3 regions of the Bradyrhizobium sp. AZCC 2262 genome follow, and region 2 is predicted to be linked to each of the others. Evidence: predicted binding sites of a transcription regulator. Region 2 holds the regulator's gene; each other region holds the start of a gene.
What was found. Region 2 encodes LexA, which represses DNA repair genes until DNA is damaged. Its sites were predicted from a motif close to TGTTCNNNNTGTGTTCNG; they were not measured.

Region 1: V1283_RS14200 (three-Cys-motif partner protein TcmP) is a predicted target of LexA. The motif match lies at 3,445-3,462, and genes of this name have one in related genera.
Region 3: recA (recombinase RecA) is a predicted target of LexA. The motif match lies at 2,838-2,855, and genes of this name have one in related genera.

The regions. Positions count from the first base shown of each region.
Region 1 is NZ_JAZHRT010000001.1:3,026,600-3,031,634, reverse strand. Features, by position in the region: gene V1283_RS14215 (sulfite exporter TauE/SafE family protein) at 1-548, shown strand, start outside; gene V1283_RS14210 (prohibitin family protein) at 691-1,575, shown strand; gene V1283_RS14205 (adenylate/guanylate cyclase domain-containing protein) at 1,921-3,315, shown strand; gene V1283_RS14200 (three-Cys-motif partner protein TcmP) at 3,466-4,293, shown strand; gene V1283_RS14195 (DUF5131 family protein) at 4,296-5,035, opposite strand, start outside.
Region 2 is NZ_JAZHRT010000001.1:3,924,465-3,929,499, reverse strand. Features, by position in the region: gene V1283_RS18725 (ComEC/Rec2 family competence protein) at 1-1,730, shown strand, start outside; gene V1283_RS18720 (hypothetical protein) at 1,799-2,080, opposite strand; gene V1283_RS18715 (hypothetical protein) at 2,118-2,534, opposite strand; gene lexA (transcriptional repressor LexA) at 2,758-3,459, opposite strand; gene V1283_RS18705 (molybdopterin molybdotransferase MoeA) at 3,673-4,884, opposite strand; gene V1283_RS18700 (HAD-IA family hydrolase) at 4,998-5,035, opposite strand, start outside.
Region 3 is NZ_JAZHRT010000001.1:1,220,806-1,225,840, reverse strand. Features, by position in the region: gene gcvP (aminomethyl-transferring glycine dehydrogenase) at 1-1,437, shown strand, start outside; gene recA (recombinase RecA) at 1,645-2,736, opposite strand; gene V1283_RS05610 (hypothetical protein) at 3,305-3,475, shown strand; gene V1283_RS05605 (hypothetical protein) at 3,748-3,873, shown strand; gene V1283_RS05600 (hypothetical protein) at 4,758-4,937, shown strand.

The DNA of each region.
Region 1 (5,035 bases), 900 kb from region 2:
CCTGGTGGCGCGAGGTCGACTGGCGCGCCTGCCTTGCCTATTCGGTCACGGGAATTCCTGCGGCCGCACTTGGCGCGCGGACGTTGCTGGCGCTGCCGTCGCATGCCGTCGATATCGCGATCGGCCTGTTTCTGATCGTGATGGTGCCGGTGCGGCACTGGCTGGCTCGTCATCAGCTTAAAGCGCGCCTTTGGCACCTTGCCGTGGGCGGTGCTGTTATCGGCTATCTCACCGGTGTCGTGGTTTCGACCGGGCCGCTCAGCGTGCCGCTGTTTCTGTTTTACGGGCTGAACAAAGGCGCCTTTCTCGCCACCGAAGCCGCAAGCTCGCTCGGACTCTTTCTGAGCAAATCCGTGACGTTCGAACGCTTTGGCGCGCTGACGCCGGACGTCGCGCTAAAGGGCCTGATCGCTGGCTCCTCGCTGATGTTCGGCGCCTTCATCGCCAAACGTTTCGTGCTGCGGCTAGAGCCCGAGGTCTTCCGCCTCCTGATGGATGGCATCATGCTGGCCGCCGGTCTCACCCTGCTGTGGACGGCATTTTCGTGAGGCTTCGGCGGAACCCGGCGCTCCGCCTGAACCATTCCCCATCGACGGCCGACCAAGTGACGCGTGTCACATCCGTTCGGCAAACGACCATAGATCAATGCCGCGCACGGATTCGCATCACCCACGTCTGGAGAGACTGAAAATGCCCAGGGGAATCATCGGCGCCATCGCCGCCGTCATTGTCATCGCCATCATCGCTGCGGGAAGCTGGTACACTGTCGATCAGACCGAACGCGGGGTGAGGCTGCGCTACGGCGCGGTGATCGGCACCGCGCAGCCGGGCCTGGGCTTCAAGGTCCCGCTGATCGACAGCGTCGAGAGGGTCAGCGTCAAGACCTTTACCTATGCATGGGACAAGATGAACTCCTACTCCTACGACCAGCAGCCCGCGGACCTCAAGATCAGCGTCACCTTGCGTGCCTCGCCGGACAAGGTCGCCGATCTCTATGCAAAATTCGGCGGACTGGACATCGCGGTCAAGCAGGTGGTCAGCCCGGCCGTCAATCAGCAGGTCAAGATCGTGTTCGGCCGCTACACGGCCGTGAAGGCGATCCAGGAGCGCGGAACGCTCAACGCCGCGATCAAGGACGCCATCACGGCATCGCTGAAGGACGACCCGATGATCATGATCGAGAGCGTCCAGCTCGAAAACATCGAGTTCAGTGCGAACTATCTGCACTCGATCGAGCAGCGCATGCTGGCCGAGGTCGAGGTGCAGAAGCTGCAGCAGAATGCCGAGCGCGAAAAAGTGCAGGCGCAGATCACCGTCACCCAGGCCACCGCCAAGGCCAACGCCGTCCGCGCCGAGGCCCAGGCCAGCGCCGACGCGCTGCGGCTGAACGGTGAAGCGCGGGCGACCAATATCAGGATCACCGGCGAAGCCGAAGCCGCCGCCATCGAAGCCCGCGCCAAGGCGCTCGGCACCAACCCCAACCTCGTCACGCTGGTGCAGGCCGAACGCTGGAACGGCGTGCTGCCGACCACCATGGTGCCGGGCTCGGCGGTGCCGTTCGTGTCGGTGAAATAGAACTGAAGCCTGTCGCGTGGCGGCGTCCCGGATGATCCCGGACGTCGCCATGACGTATCCGACATCCGAGACCGAGCATGCGGAAAGTCCTCACCATCACGCTCGCGGGCGGGCTTGCCGTATCGACGGCAAGTCGTATCTGCCTTGCAAGCGCAAGAGCGAGCTTCCCACGAGCCGGTGATCGGTAACAACCGATTTTGCTCGACGGCCTGACCTCCGCCGCGTTTATCAGATATGACGCCGTTGATCGGTGGCGGCCGCTTCTCGGACGTGGCACCTTGATCGACGACTCCGTGCAAGTTGCACGATCCGATACTCGACCGGGGAGAATGCGTCTTGAGCGTAGTGGCGGAAGCGGCTGATGTCCCCTATTCCGGCGACCGGCGGGCCGGACGAACCGAAGCCCAGCAAGACACCCAGAAGTTCGCCGAAGCGGCCATTGCGGAAAGCAAGCGCCAAGGCCTTCTACTCGCTGTCCGGGCCCGCTGGGTCGCGCTGGCGGTGATTGCCGTTACCTTGCCGATCATCAACCCGAACTGGGACGTGATTTACTACGTCGTGATGCTCGGCCTTTTTGCCGCGATCGGCTGGGCCCAATTGAACGTCGGCAAAGTAGGGCGTTCGCTGCCGGAGCTTTTCCTGATCTTTTGCGATCTGGCGTTAATTACCCTGCTCACGGTCGTGCCCAATCCGTTGAGCGCCGCGAACTGGCCGGTCGGCATGCAATTCCGGTTCGAGACTTTCATCTATTTCTTTGTCTTCCTCGCAACCGCCACCCTTGCCTATTCGTGGCGAACGGTGGTCGCGATGGGCTTCTGGACCTCGGCCGTGTGGGCAATCGGGGTGGGCTGGGCGTACCTGCAGCCCGAAACCCACGCCGAGTTGTCGGAACGCGTGCGAGCCGCCATCGGCTCCGACGTCAGGATGTTCCACATCATCAACCCCTCATCGATCGGCATTCCGGAGCGCTTCCAAGAAATCACGGTGTTCCTGATCGTCGCCATGACGTTGGCGCTGGCGGTGCGCCGTTCCAACGCCCTGCTGATCAGCCACGCCGGGATTGAACGCGAACGGACCAACCTGGCGCGGTATTTTTCCCCCAATGTCGTCGAGCAACTGTCTGTCAATGACGAGCCACTCACGCGGGTTCACACCCAGGACGTCGCCGTTTTGTTTGCCGATATCGTGGGCTTCACTACCTATGCCGATGGACGAGACCCAAAGGAGGTTATCGGCACGCTGCGACAGTTCCATGAGCGGATGGAACGAGAAGTGTTTCGGCACGGCGGAACGCTCGACAAGTATCTCGGCGACGGCCTGATGGCGACATTCGGTACGCCGTTCGCCGGCGATTCCGACGCGCTGAACGCCTTGCGTTGCGCGAGGGGTATGATCGATTCGATTGCGGAGTTAAACAGAGAACGGAAAGATCGCAACGAGCCGCCGATCCAGGTCAGCGTCGGACTGCACTATGGCCAGGTCGTGCTTGGGGACATCGGCCTCAACCGGCTCGAATTCGCCGTGATCGGCACCACCGTGAATGCGGCGAGCCGGCTCGAGGCGCTTACCCGCGAATTCGGATGCGCCATCGTGGTTAGCGACGCGCTGGTGCAGCAGGCGCGGACGGAATCCAGCCATTCGAGCGGAGACTTCGCGTTGCTCGTCGAGCAGCCGGCACAGAGCATTCGTGGGCTTGAGCGACCTATTGGCATCTGGACATGTCCCGCTATCGCTTCCTGATGCGCTGAATTGAACGCGCGCATAGCCAGTGGTTGAAAAATTACCTAAAGTTGCTAGATATGCAGGTAGCACTTCCGATGAAAATAGTGATCGTTGGGAGGGACTTGTGGCAGCATTTGAAGAAGTGGAAGCAACACATGACCAACGCCTGTGCCTACGCCCTTTAAATTCGACGAGGTTGGCATCTGGTCCGAGCTAAAGCTTGAGATCGTTGAGAAATACGGTTCGGCCTATACCGCAGCTTTCGCCAATCAACGAGGCCTGAAGAAATACTACGTCGACGCGTTCAGTGGCGCCGGTGTGCACATCTCGAAGCGCAGTGGTGGGCCGATCGACGGTAGCCCGGCCCGCGCGTTGAAGACGACGCCGCCTTTCGACAGTTTCTTTTTTATCGATATGGACGCCCAGAAGACGGCGCATCTGAAAAAGCTTTGTGCCGGCCGCGGTAACGTCCACATAGAAACGGGCGACGCGTCGAAATATCTCACCCAAACGCTTCTGCCGACTATCAAGTACAGCGAATTTAAGCGAGCGCTTTGCCTCTTCGACCCCTACGGTCTTCACCTTGAATGGCGCGCGATGGAGATGGCAGGTCAGTCCCGGGCCATCGACATGTTCCTGAATTTTCCGGTGATGGACATGAACAGGAACGCGATCTGGCGGAATCCCTCCGTCGTTCCGAAGGAAGGCATTGACCGCATGAACAGCTTTTGGGGTGATGAATCTTGGAGAGAAGCGGCCTACGCCGAACACCCGCAAGGCAATTTGTTCGGTGCGCCAGACATCGTAAAACAGGGAAATGACGCGATTGTAGGCGCCTTTCGTGAAAGGCTGCGCAAAGTGGCTGGTTTCGAGTTCGTCCCCGAGCCCCTACCGATGAAGAACAGCACCAATGCTGTCGTGTACTACTTGTTCTTTGCTTCTCAGAAACCCGTTGCGCAAAAAATCATCGGCGACATTTTCAAAAAATACCGATGAGATCACGGCCGCAGGTCGGGCATCTCATCGTAGGTCTTGCCATTTAGTATGCGACCGGCCGCCTTCTTATTTTTTCCACCCCACTGTTTGAAGAAGAAGGCCGTTCCAGAGGAACGACACATCGTCTCGATCTCGTCGACCCACTCAGGCTTCATTTCGCGGGCGCGCGGGCCGCTCTCCCCACCAACGATCGCCCAATGGATGCCGGTGAGATCGCCATCGGCTACGGACCCGATCAGCGGCTCAAGGGAAACAAATCTGATTGCGGCTGGCACCTGCCGAATGGCATCCAACCTATACAGAACGCGACCATCCTCAATGCTGGTGCCGAGCCAGACGTTCGGGAGGATTTCGAATGATCGTTGAGCTAGAACGTGTGCCATGCGCTCGGGGCGCTTAGTGAGAATTTGATACGTGTGCCGAGGTGTTTCCTTCATCACGTCCCAAACCCGAGCGATGAATTCAGTTGGAACATCATCATGGAAAAGGTCGGACATTGAGTTGACGAAAACCTTGCGTGGCTTTGACCACGTTCTCGGTGTATCGAGCGATGCATAATCCAAACGAATTTTGCCGGTCCAGACTGCGCGTCGCCCGCTTTTCCGGGTGAGGCCGCGGTACTTCGCAGTCCCCATCGCCTCAAGTCTGGCCGCCATCCGCATGGCGTAGCAATTCGTGCAGCCTGCTGTAAGCACGGTGCAACCAGCCACAGGATTCCAAGTCGCGTCGGTCCATTCGATTG
Region 2 (5,035 bases):
TCGGCAGTTTTGTCGAGCTGAAGGCGCGGCTGCTGCCGCCGCTTTCGCCGGTGCGGCCGGGTAGCTACGATTTCAGCCGCGACATGTTTTTCGCCGGCATCGGCGCCTCCGGATTCGTGATGGGCGCGATCAAGGCCGCGGAGCCCCCGGAAGGCGGAGGGCTTCGCCTGCGCTATTCCGCGGTCATGCAAGGCTTGCGCGATGCGATCGATGCGCGGATCAGGACCACGCTGGAAGGCGACAAGCGCGCGATTGCCACCGCGCTGTTGACGGGGCGTCGCGACGCGATCTCTCAACCGGTGAACGACGCGATGTTCATCTCGGGTCTCGGCCATGTACTCTCGATCTCCGGCTATCACATGGCCGTCGTCGCCGGCGTCGTGTTCTTTGCGGTGCGGGCGCTGCTGGCGCTGTTTCCCGCGCTCACGGTCGGCTACGCCATCAAGAAATGGTCGGCGGTGGCGGCGTTCGCGGCCGCCGCGTTCTATCTGCTGCTGTCCGGGGCGGAAGTGGCGACGCAGCGCTCGTTCTTCATGACGGCCGTGGTGCTGATCGCGGTCATGGTCGATCGCCGGGCGATCACGTTTCGCACGCTCGCGGTCGCGGCCCTGATCGTGCTGGCGGTCGCGCCGGAAGCGCTGGTGCATCCGAGTTTTCAGATGTCGTTCGCCGCCACGCTCGGCCTGGTGGCGCTGGTGCAGATCGGCATGCCGTGCCTGTTCGCGACGGCAGATCATACCGCAACCGCGCGAGCTGCGCTGTGGGGTGGCCGCGAGGTCACAATGCTGCTGCTGGCATCGCTGGTCGCGGGGCTTGCGACCATGCCGTACGCGGCCTTTCACTTCCACCGGGTCACGCCCTATGGCGTGCTGGCCAATCTCGCGGCGATGCCGGTGGTGTCAGCGGTCGTGATGCCGGCGGGCCTGCTCGGTCTCGTCGCGATGCCGTTCGGCTTCGATCGCCTGTTCTGGGCGATCATGGGCGTCGGCATCGACTGGATGATTTCCGTAACCCAATGGGTCGCGGCGTTGCCTGGCGCGGTCGGCCGGGTGCCGGCGTTCGGCATCGGCCCGCTGATTGTGGCCAGTCTCGGCATCATCCTGCTCGGCCTGTTGCGAACGCCGCTGCGCTGGTCGGGCGCCGTGCTGGTGCTGGTAGCGGCGCTGTGGGCGGCGAGGGTGCCGCAGCCGGACATCCTCATCTCCGCCGACGGCCGCCATGTCGGCGTCCGCGGGCAGGATGGCCTGCTGCATCTGATGCATGCGGCCAAAGGCTCCCGCGATGTCTTCCTGCTGAAGGAGTGGCTGGCGGCGGATGCGGACGCGCGAACGGCGGCTGACGCGTCGCTCACCGCAGGCGTCTCATGCGACGACCTTGGCTGCGTGATGCAAACCGGCGGCGGCCTGATCGCGCAGGCGCACAAGCCCGAGGCGCTGGCGGACGATTGCGAGCGTGCGGCGCTCATTGTGACCATGCGGCAGGCGCCCGCTTCATGCACGGCTTCCGTCATAAATGCCGAACGGCTGCGGCGGCAGGGCGCGATGGCGTTGCGGCAAGGCCGTGAGGGATTTGTCGTCGAGGCGGCAAAACCGAGGGGCATCGACCGCCCGTGGTCGCCGGCCATCGCCGACGAGAGCGAGGCAGACACCACCGTGCTTGCGCCGCGAGTGGTGCCGCCGCGCGCCGTCGACGCCACCCCCGCCGAGGCCGACCTTCAGGCGGAGGAGTAGGCGAAACATAGCGTTTTCGAGCGAAGTGGAAGCCGGTTCGCGTAAAGAAAACGCGTCAAGACAAAAAACTAGTGCTCGTCGAGCGAGGGACTTGAGGGGTGGGCCGGTATTTCGAAAGCGCCGAGGTGGAATTCCTCGGGCGCGTCGGGGGTCGACGGCAGGTTGACCAGCGTGAACGACGCCTCGGGGAATTGCCGCCAGATCGCGAGATCTTCGGCCGTGATGGTGAGCCAGCCGTACCGGAACATGTACCGTCCGGGTTCCGTGACGCGACCGGCTCTTTGCCATGTGACTTTGTTGACCACCGACCGCCCCTCGGTGCCGAGTTTCTCACAAAACCATATCAGCATGATCCGCCGGCATAAACCGGCGGATCAAGCGCGTCGTCTAACCGGTCACGATGGATTCGGCCGGTGGCGCTTCCGTCACCTTCGCCGCACGTTCGCCCTCGGTCACAGGCAATTGCAGCACGGTCGCGCGCTGGCCTTCGCAAAGCTGCGTCACCAGCACATGGCTTCCGTCGGGAAATTCGATCGCGTCATGGTGGCGATCGGACACTTCGGGCTCGATCTGGTTGAACTTGGCGACCCGCCAGTCGGTGGTTCGCGTCCAGATCCACCGGTTGTCGTATCGGACGTCCTGGGCGAACGCCAGTTCGGTGCCGGGAAGCATGCAGACCGCCACTGCCGGCTCGCGTTCCGACGCAAAGCCGCGGGTCGATGTACCGCGGAATGTCGTGGTGATCAGCGTCTCGCCGACCTGGGCAGGCCGCGTCTTCACCGCATGCAGGCTATAGTCACACATCGGATGGCTCCCTCGTTTGAGATAGCGGACCCGTGTCTGGAAGGAGGCACCGGCCTCTATCAGAGCTGACTTGGCGCACAGCGTTTTCTTGCTTCTGGGCAATTCTGCGACTGGCGCACTACGTCTAAATCACAAACGCGCTAACGCGGCTTGGTTCCAGGCGCGCACAAAAAACCCTCGCCGAAGGCCGGGGCGTCGCAGTCGTGTCCGCAAAGCCAGCCGGTCAGTATTTGCGGTAAAGCCCGATCAATTTGCCCTGAATCCGGACCCGGTTCGGCGGCAGGATGCGGACTTCGTAGGCAGCATTGGCGGGCTCCAGCGCGATCGAGGCGCCGCGGCGGCGGAAGCGCTTTAGCGTGGCTTCCTCCTCGTCGATCAGCGCCACCACGATGTCGCCGGTGTCGGCGGTCTCATTGCGCTGGATCAGCGCCATGTCGCCGTCGAGAATGCCGGCGTCGATCATGGAATCGCCGCGCACTTCGAGCGCGTAGTGCTCGCCGGAGCCGAGCATGTCAGGCGGCACGCTGATGGTGTGGCTGCGGGTCTGCAGCGCCTCGATCGGCGTACCGGCGGCGATCCGGCCCATCACGGGGACGGCGACCGGGCGATTGCCATCGTCCTCGGTAGTCGGCGCGCTCACCGTGCGCTTGCCGAGCGTGCCTTCGATGACGCTCGGCGTGAAGCCGCGGCGGCCGTTGCCGGCGGCTGCCAGCTCCGGCAGCTTGATGACTTCGATGGCGCGGGCGCGGTTGGGCAGGCGGCGGATGAAGCCGCGCTCTTCCAGCGCCGTAATCAGGCGGTGGATTCCGGATTTCGAGCGCAGGTCGAGCGCATCCTTCATCTCGTCGAAGGAGGGCGGTACGCCGGCCTCTTTCAGCCGTTCATTAATGAAACGCAGAAGTTCGTACTGTTTGCGCGTAAGCATCGCGAGCATTCCCCCGGTTGGCACAAATCTTTCGGTCCCGAATCTCTGGGGTCCATCACGAGAGTCCCCAAAACTCCCAGTCATAGACACTAGCAGTCGAAACAAATCATGAACGGACACTATATGTTCGATATGTGTTCCGCAACCACTTAATTTCAGGTGAACGCGTCGCGGCTTCGGCCCAAGACCACCTTTACAGGCACGCTCAGGACGTCATTCCGGCAGCCGGAGCAGCTCGCAAGGCGAACCCTTTGCGGCAGCCGGCGCGAACGGCGGACGTATCACAAGTGCCCGTGCCGCAGCGAGATTCCCGAGCAGCGATGAATCCTGGAGATTCACCGGCACCGCGATCAGCGTGCCGTCCTCGCGCGCTTCGAGGCGTGCGCGAAGATAGTCTTCGCGCTGGTCGTTGGCGGCGAGATCGCGCCCCAACAGGGCGCTTTCGCGCCGGTGATGGATTGTGTCGCGGCCCGACAGCGCACGAATCAACGGGACCAGAAACAGGAAACCGCAGACATAGGAAGAGACGGGATTGCCGGGCAGGCCGATCACGCGCATCGTGCCGAGCCTGCCATGCATCATCGGCTTGCCGGGCCGCATGGCTATGCGCCAGAACGCCATGGTCGTGCCCTCGGCCTCCAGCGACTGTTTGACGAGGTCGTGGTCGCCGACCGAGGCGCCGCCCATGGTGATCAGGATATCCGCGTCCGCCTCGCGCGCACGGCGGATGCCTTGCGTGGTGGCGGGGACCGTGTCGGCGGCGATTCCGAGATCGACGACCTCGGCGCCCTCGGCGCGCGCCAGCGCCCGCAAGCCGTAGCCGTTGGAATAGACGATCTGGCCAGGGCCGGGGATCTCGCCCGGCATCACCAACTCGTCGCCGGTGCCGAGGACCGCGACTTTCGGGCGGCGGTGCACCGCAAGCTCCGGATAGTTCATGCCGGCGGCGAGCGACAGATCGCGGTCGGCGAGGCGGCGTCCGCGATTGAGCAAAACATCGCCCTCGCGGAAATCGACGCCGGCGGGCCGGATATGCCGCCCCGCAACGGCGGCTTCCGTGATGGTGATCTGATCGCCGTCGACGCCGGTATCCTCCTGGATGATGACGGCGTCGGCGCCATCAGGGATCACGCCGCCGGTGAAGATCCGCACCGCTTCGCCTCGGCCTACCTTCCGCTCGAACGGGCGGCCGGCGGCGACCTCGCCGATCACCTTCAGCCGCACCGAGAGATCGGGGGAATCCGCCGCGCGCACCGCGTAGCCGTCCATCGCCGACATCGCCTGCGGCGGCTGCGTCCGCCGTGCCGCGACGTCGCGCGCCAGCACGCGATGAAAGGCATCGTCGAGCGCGATCATTTCCTCGGGCAGGGGGACCGCGCCGGCAAGGATCGCAGCAAGCGCATCGGCGACAGGCATCAAGGCCACGGGCAGACCTCCAGGAGCATGATCCGGAAAGGTGGACACCGGTTTTCCGAATAGATTATGCTCAAATCAAAGGGATAGAGCGGGATGACGGTTCGAAGCAACGTCATCGCGCTCTAAACTTCAAGTGCGGTCAGTGCCCTTGCCACGTCAT
Region 3 (5,035 bases), 2.7 Mb from region 2:
ACCGAACTGCTGCGCTACATGCGCAAGCTCAGCGATCGCGACCTCGCGCTCGACCGCGCGATGATCCCGCTCGGCTCCTGCACCATGAAGCTGAACGCGACCACGGAGATGATTCCATTGACGTGGCCTGAGTTCGGCAGTCTGCATCCGTTCGCGCCATCCGAGCAGGCCAAGGGCTATCATGTGTTGTTCAGACGGCTTGAGAAAGCGCTGTGCGACATAACAGGCTATGATGCGATCTCGCTGCAGCCGAATTCCGGCGCACAGGGCGAATATGCAGGATTGCTCGCGATCCGCGCCTATCATGCGGCCCGCGGCGAGCCGCACCGCAAGGTGTGCCTGATCCCCTCCTCCGCGCATGGCACCAATCCGGCCTCCGCCAGCATGGTCGGCATGGAGGTGGTGGTGACCGCCTGTGACATCAGAGGCGACGTCGACGTCGACGATCTCCGCGCCAAGGCGGAGAAGCATTCCAAAAACCTCGCCGCCGTGATGATCACCTATCCCTCGACGCATGGCGTGTTCGAGGAGCACATCCGCGACATCTGCGACATCGTTCACAGCCATGGCGGACAGGTCTATCTCGACGGCGCCAACATGAACGCGCAGGTTGGTCTGTCGCGGCCCGGCGATTACGGCGCCGACGTCTCCCACCTCAATCTGCACAAGACCTTCTGCATCCCGCATGGCGGCGGCGGCCCGGGCATGGGGCCGATCGGCGTAAGAGCGCATCTTGCGCCCTATCTCCCCGGACATCCCGCAACCGACGGCGCGGCGCCGGCTTCCGTCGGACCGGTGTCGGCGGCGCCGTTCGGCTCGGCGTCGATCCTGACCATCTCCTACATCTACATCCTGATGATGTCGGGCGAAGGCCTGACGCGCGCCACCGAGATAGCGATCCTCAACGCCAATTACATCGCAAGCCGGCTCGATCCGCATTTCCCTGTACTCTACAAAAACGCAAAAGGCCGCGTCGCGCATGAGTGCATCATCGATCCCCGTCCTTTGAAGGCGACCAGCGGCGTCACCGTCGACGACATCGCAAAACGGCTGATCGACTACGGCTTCCACGCGCCGACCATGAGCTTTCCGGTGCCGGGCACGCTGATGATCGAGCCGACCGAATCGGAATCCAAGACGGAGCTGGATCGCTTCTGTGATGCCATGATCGCGATCCGCAACGAGATCGCCGAGATCGAAAAGGGCCGCTGGAAGGTCGAGGCCTCGCCGCTGCGCCACGCCCCGCACACCGTGCACGACATCGCCGACGATGCGTGGAGCCGCGCCTATAGCCGCGCCGAGGGCTGCTTCCCCGACGGCGTCTCGCGGACCGATAAATATTGGAGCCCGGTCGGGCGCGTCGACAATGTCTATGGCGACCGCAACCTGGTGTGCTCGTGCCCGCCGGTGGCGGACTACGCGCAGGCCGCGGAGTGACGGCCGAAAGGCCGTCGTTCCGGGGCGCGCCTTAGCGCGAACCCGGAATCTCGAGATTCCGGGTTCGCATCTTCGATGCGCCCCGGAATGACAGCGTAAATTTGCGGCGGGCAAAAACAAAACGGGCGCTGAAGACGTCGGCAACTCAACGTCTACAACACCCGTCCGTCACGTTTCAGGCCTTAACCCCTGAAGCGTTTCTGAAGCTTATTCGTCGCCCGCCGGCTCCTCGCCGTCGGCGTCGCGCTCGGCGGGGCCGGCGAGGATCTGTTCGGCGATCAGGCCGGAGTTCTGGCGGATCGCCGTCTCGATCTTGGCGACCATGTCCGGATTGGCCTTGAGGAAGGCTTTTGAGTTCTCGCGGCCCTGGCCCAGCCGCTGGCTGTCATAGGAGAACCAGGCGCCGGACTTTTCGACGATGCCGGCCTTGACGCCGAGGTCGAGGATTTCACCCATCTTGGAAACGCCCTCGCCATACATGATGTCGAACTCGACCTGCTTGAAGGGCGGCGCCAGCTTGTTCTTCACCACCTTGACGCGGGTGGTGTTGCCGACGACTTCGTCGCGCTCCTTGATCGCGCCGATGCGGCGGATGTCGAGGCGGACGGAGGCGTAAAATTTCAGCGCGTTGCCGCCGGTGGTGGTTTCCGGCGAGCCGTACATCACCCCGATCTTCATGCGGATCTGGTTGATGAAGATCACCATGGTGTTGGACTTGTTGATCGAGGCGGTGAGCTTGCGCAGCGCCTGGCTCATCAGCCGCGCCTGCAGGCCGGGCAGCGCATCGCCCATCTCGCCCTCGAGTTCGGCCTTCGGCACCAGCGCTGCAACGGAGTCGACCACCAGCACGTCGACCGCGCCCGAACGCACCAGCGTGTCGCAGATTTCCAGCGCCTGCTCGCCGGTGTCGGGCTGCGAGATCAGGAGCTCGTCGATGTTGACGCCGAGCTTGCGCGCATAGACCGGATCGAGCGCGTGTTCGGCATCGATGAAGGCGCAGATGCCGCCCTTCTTCTGCCCTTCCGCCACCGTGTGCAGCGCCAGCGTGGTCTTGCCCGACGATTCCGGCCCGTAGATTTCGACCACACGTCCCCTCGGCAGGCCGCCGACGCCCAGCGCGATATCGAGTCCGAGCGAGCCCGAGGAAATGGTCTCGATATCCATCGAGCGGTCGTTCTTGCCCAGCTTCATCACCGACCCCTTGCCGAACTGGCGCTCGATCTGGGAGAGCGCGGCGGACAGGGCCTTGGTCTTATCCATGGAGGATCCTTCGACGATACGCAGGGCAGTGGCGGACATAGTACGTGCTCCTTATGGCGGGGATTCGCGAGCGGGACAAACGGGCGGTGGCAGGTTTTGGATTCGATGGCCTATGGCAATCTTGTACCATGTTTGTTCTATGTTCGCAATATGTTCTTTTTGAATTGGGGAATACTGGCCTGATTTAACCTGTGGTGTCCTAAGTTAATTTGGGGAGTGTCCTAGTTAGGCCGCGTTCCCGGAATGTTTCCTTAGCGTCTAAGCACGAAAAAAGTAGAGCCGCTGGCTAGGCCGACCCCCGTTACAAATTTAGCAAAACGCGTGCTTTGACCGAATTGCCGGGCCGTGCAGTCGAAAAGCGAGCACGTCGTACTCGAAATGAAGATTCTGCGATACCGAGGTTCGCCCGGCAGATCGCCACAGAGCCTGATACGGCCCAGGCGTATCAAGGAACTAATTGCCGACATGGAACGGCAGCTCCGAGAGATCGACGAATAAGGCCGCCTCAGTCGCCGTCATAAATCCGTAATTTTACGGCATCGAACCTTTCGCCGATTCCAACAGTTGGATATCGTGTAAGGGCACCGGGCAATCGTAGGGCTGCGTGATGACGGGACACACTCAATTGGCAATCACACCACGCGACCGCTTTCTACAGGCGGCCGAAAAGGAACTCATCGCTTTCGAGCATCGCGAACGGGAATTTCTAAAAAGGGATCGCGAGGAGCGGGCTGCAAAATTGCAGATTCCCCTCGATAAGTTCGCCGCTCCTAATTAGCCAAACGGCCGCCTCCGTTGGCGGCCTCTTTCAAATTCCCCTTCCGCTATCGGTCCGATGCCCGACCTTCAGCGCCTGGCGCGAAACATGACCAACGCCCAATCTCAGCGCTCGCCTTAAGTTCACTTTTGTACGGTTCCCCCGGAACGGAATCCGCTGCGGTGCGTAATTGCATCGGGAGCGATGGAGCGTAACGGGTAGTAACGGGGAACCAGATTGTGCCGGGTAAAAAATATCTGACGGAACAAGCGGCAACCTTTTTGAAGTTTGCAATGGCCACCACGGATCCGGATGTCGCCGCGGGATTTCTCGACAAGGCCGCCGACCTTTCGGCCAGGAGTGAAGAGGCGCCGGACGCCAGCCCCCGGCCGCCTGATGTAGAGCAGCCGGAAAGCTAGCTCTCGCGATGAGGCCGCCGAACCGGCGGCCTCAACGTTTTTTATCGGTCGATCAGCAAAACAAGCCGCGGGCGACGTCGCTTACAATTTTAGGCGTGCTTGCAGTTTCATCTGAACCGACCGTCAAGACGCGCACGCTATGTCTTGCGGCATGCACATACAGAATGCCATGACCCACGAACCCGCCCTGCCGATGCATGGCGCCCGTCTCCTCGCGTGGCTGTTGAGCCTCAGCCGGGCTCCGGAGCCCTCGCGGGTGCCGCAACCGGTCCGGCCGGATGCGCCATCGAGACCCCATATGCCGCCAAGGCAGCCTTATCCAACGCGCCAGGAATAGGCGCCGGCCCCGCGCAGCCAAACGACCCCGCCGCATGGGGCTATGCAGCGAGGTCGCCGACGGCGGGGAAAATCTGGAGGACCACCCCGCCCTCCCGAGCAGATACGTCTGCCGCAAGGCCCCGTTTCAGCATGCAAAATGCGCAAATTCGTCTCGGGGCATTGAACCTTTCTCATACCGTCCAGACAAAATCTTGCCTGGGACATTGCATCACTCGGGGATTAGGCCTGCGCCGCCAAGCGACCATACTCCGCTTGCGCGGCGCAGCGCTTTTCAGCCGGGGCAAAGCGGGGCCGGCGGGGGAATTCAAACGCGCGTGCGGGGTTTGGAACGCCTATACAGCGCGGATAAGCGCGCGCGCCAACTGACGTCCTGATTGAGGTCCGTGCGGGTTATTCCCGGCCCTTTCCGCGCCTTCGCAGGCGTCCAGCCGGCGCCCGATCAAGTCTCATATGGTTGCATTTCCTAGTTGCACTTGTTGCTACCCGCAATTTCAAGCATTAAGTCTGGATTTCAGAGCAGTTGGGGCCTCGGCGGGATTTTTTGTATGATCTACAAGGGTGTTGAATTCACCTTGACGGCAGTCGCTCCGGGCATTTGGAAATGGCAATTCCGCATCGGCGACAAGGTCATCACGGGCAAGACCGAAGCCAGGCTCAATCTGCTTGCGATCCGGCGGGTCCAGCTTCGGATCGATCGGGAGCTGAAAAAGGCTGAACGGGAATAACCCGCTTCGCTGCGAAGCTCCGGCCAACCCCCATCGGAACAATCTCCAACGATTACAAAACCTTGCGACTTTATAATGCGACGCTTTATATGCTTGGC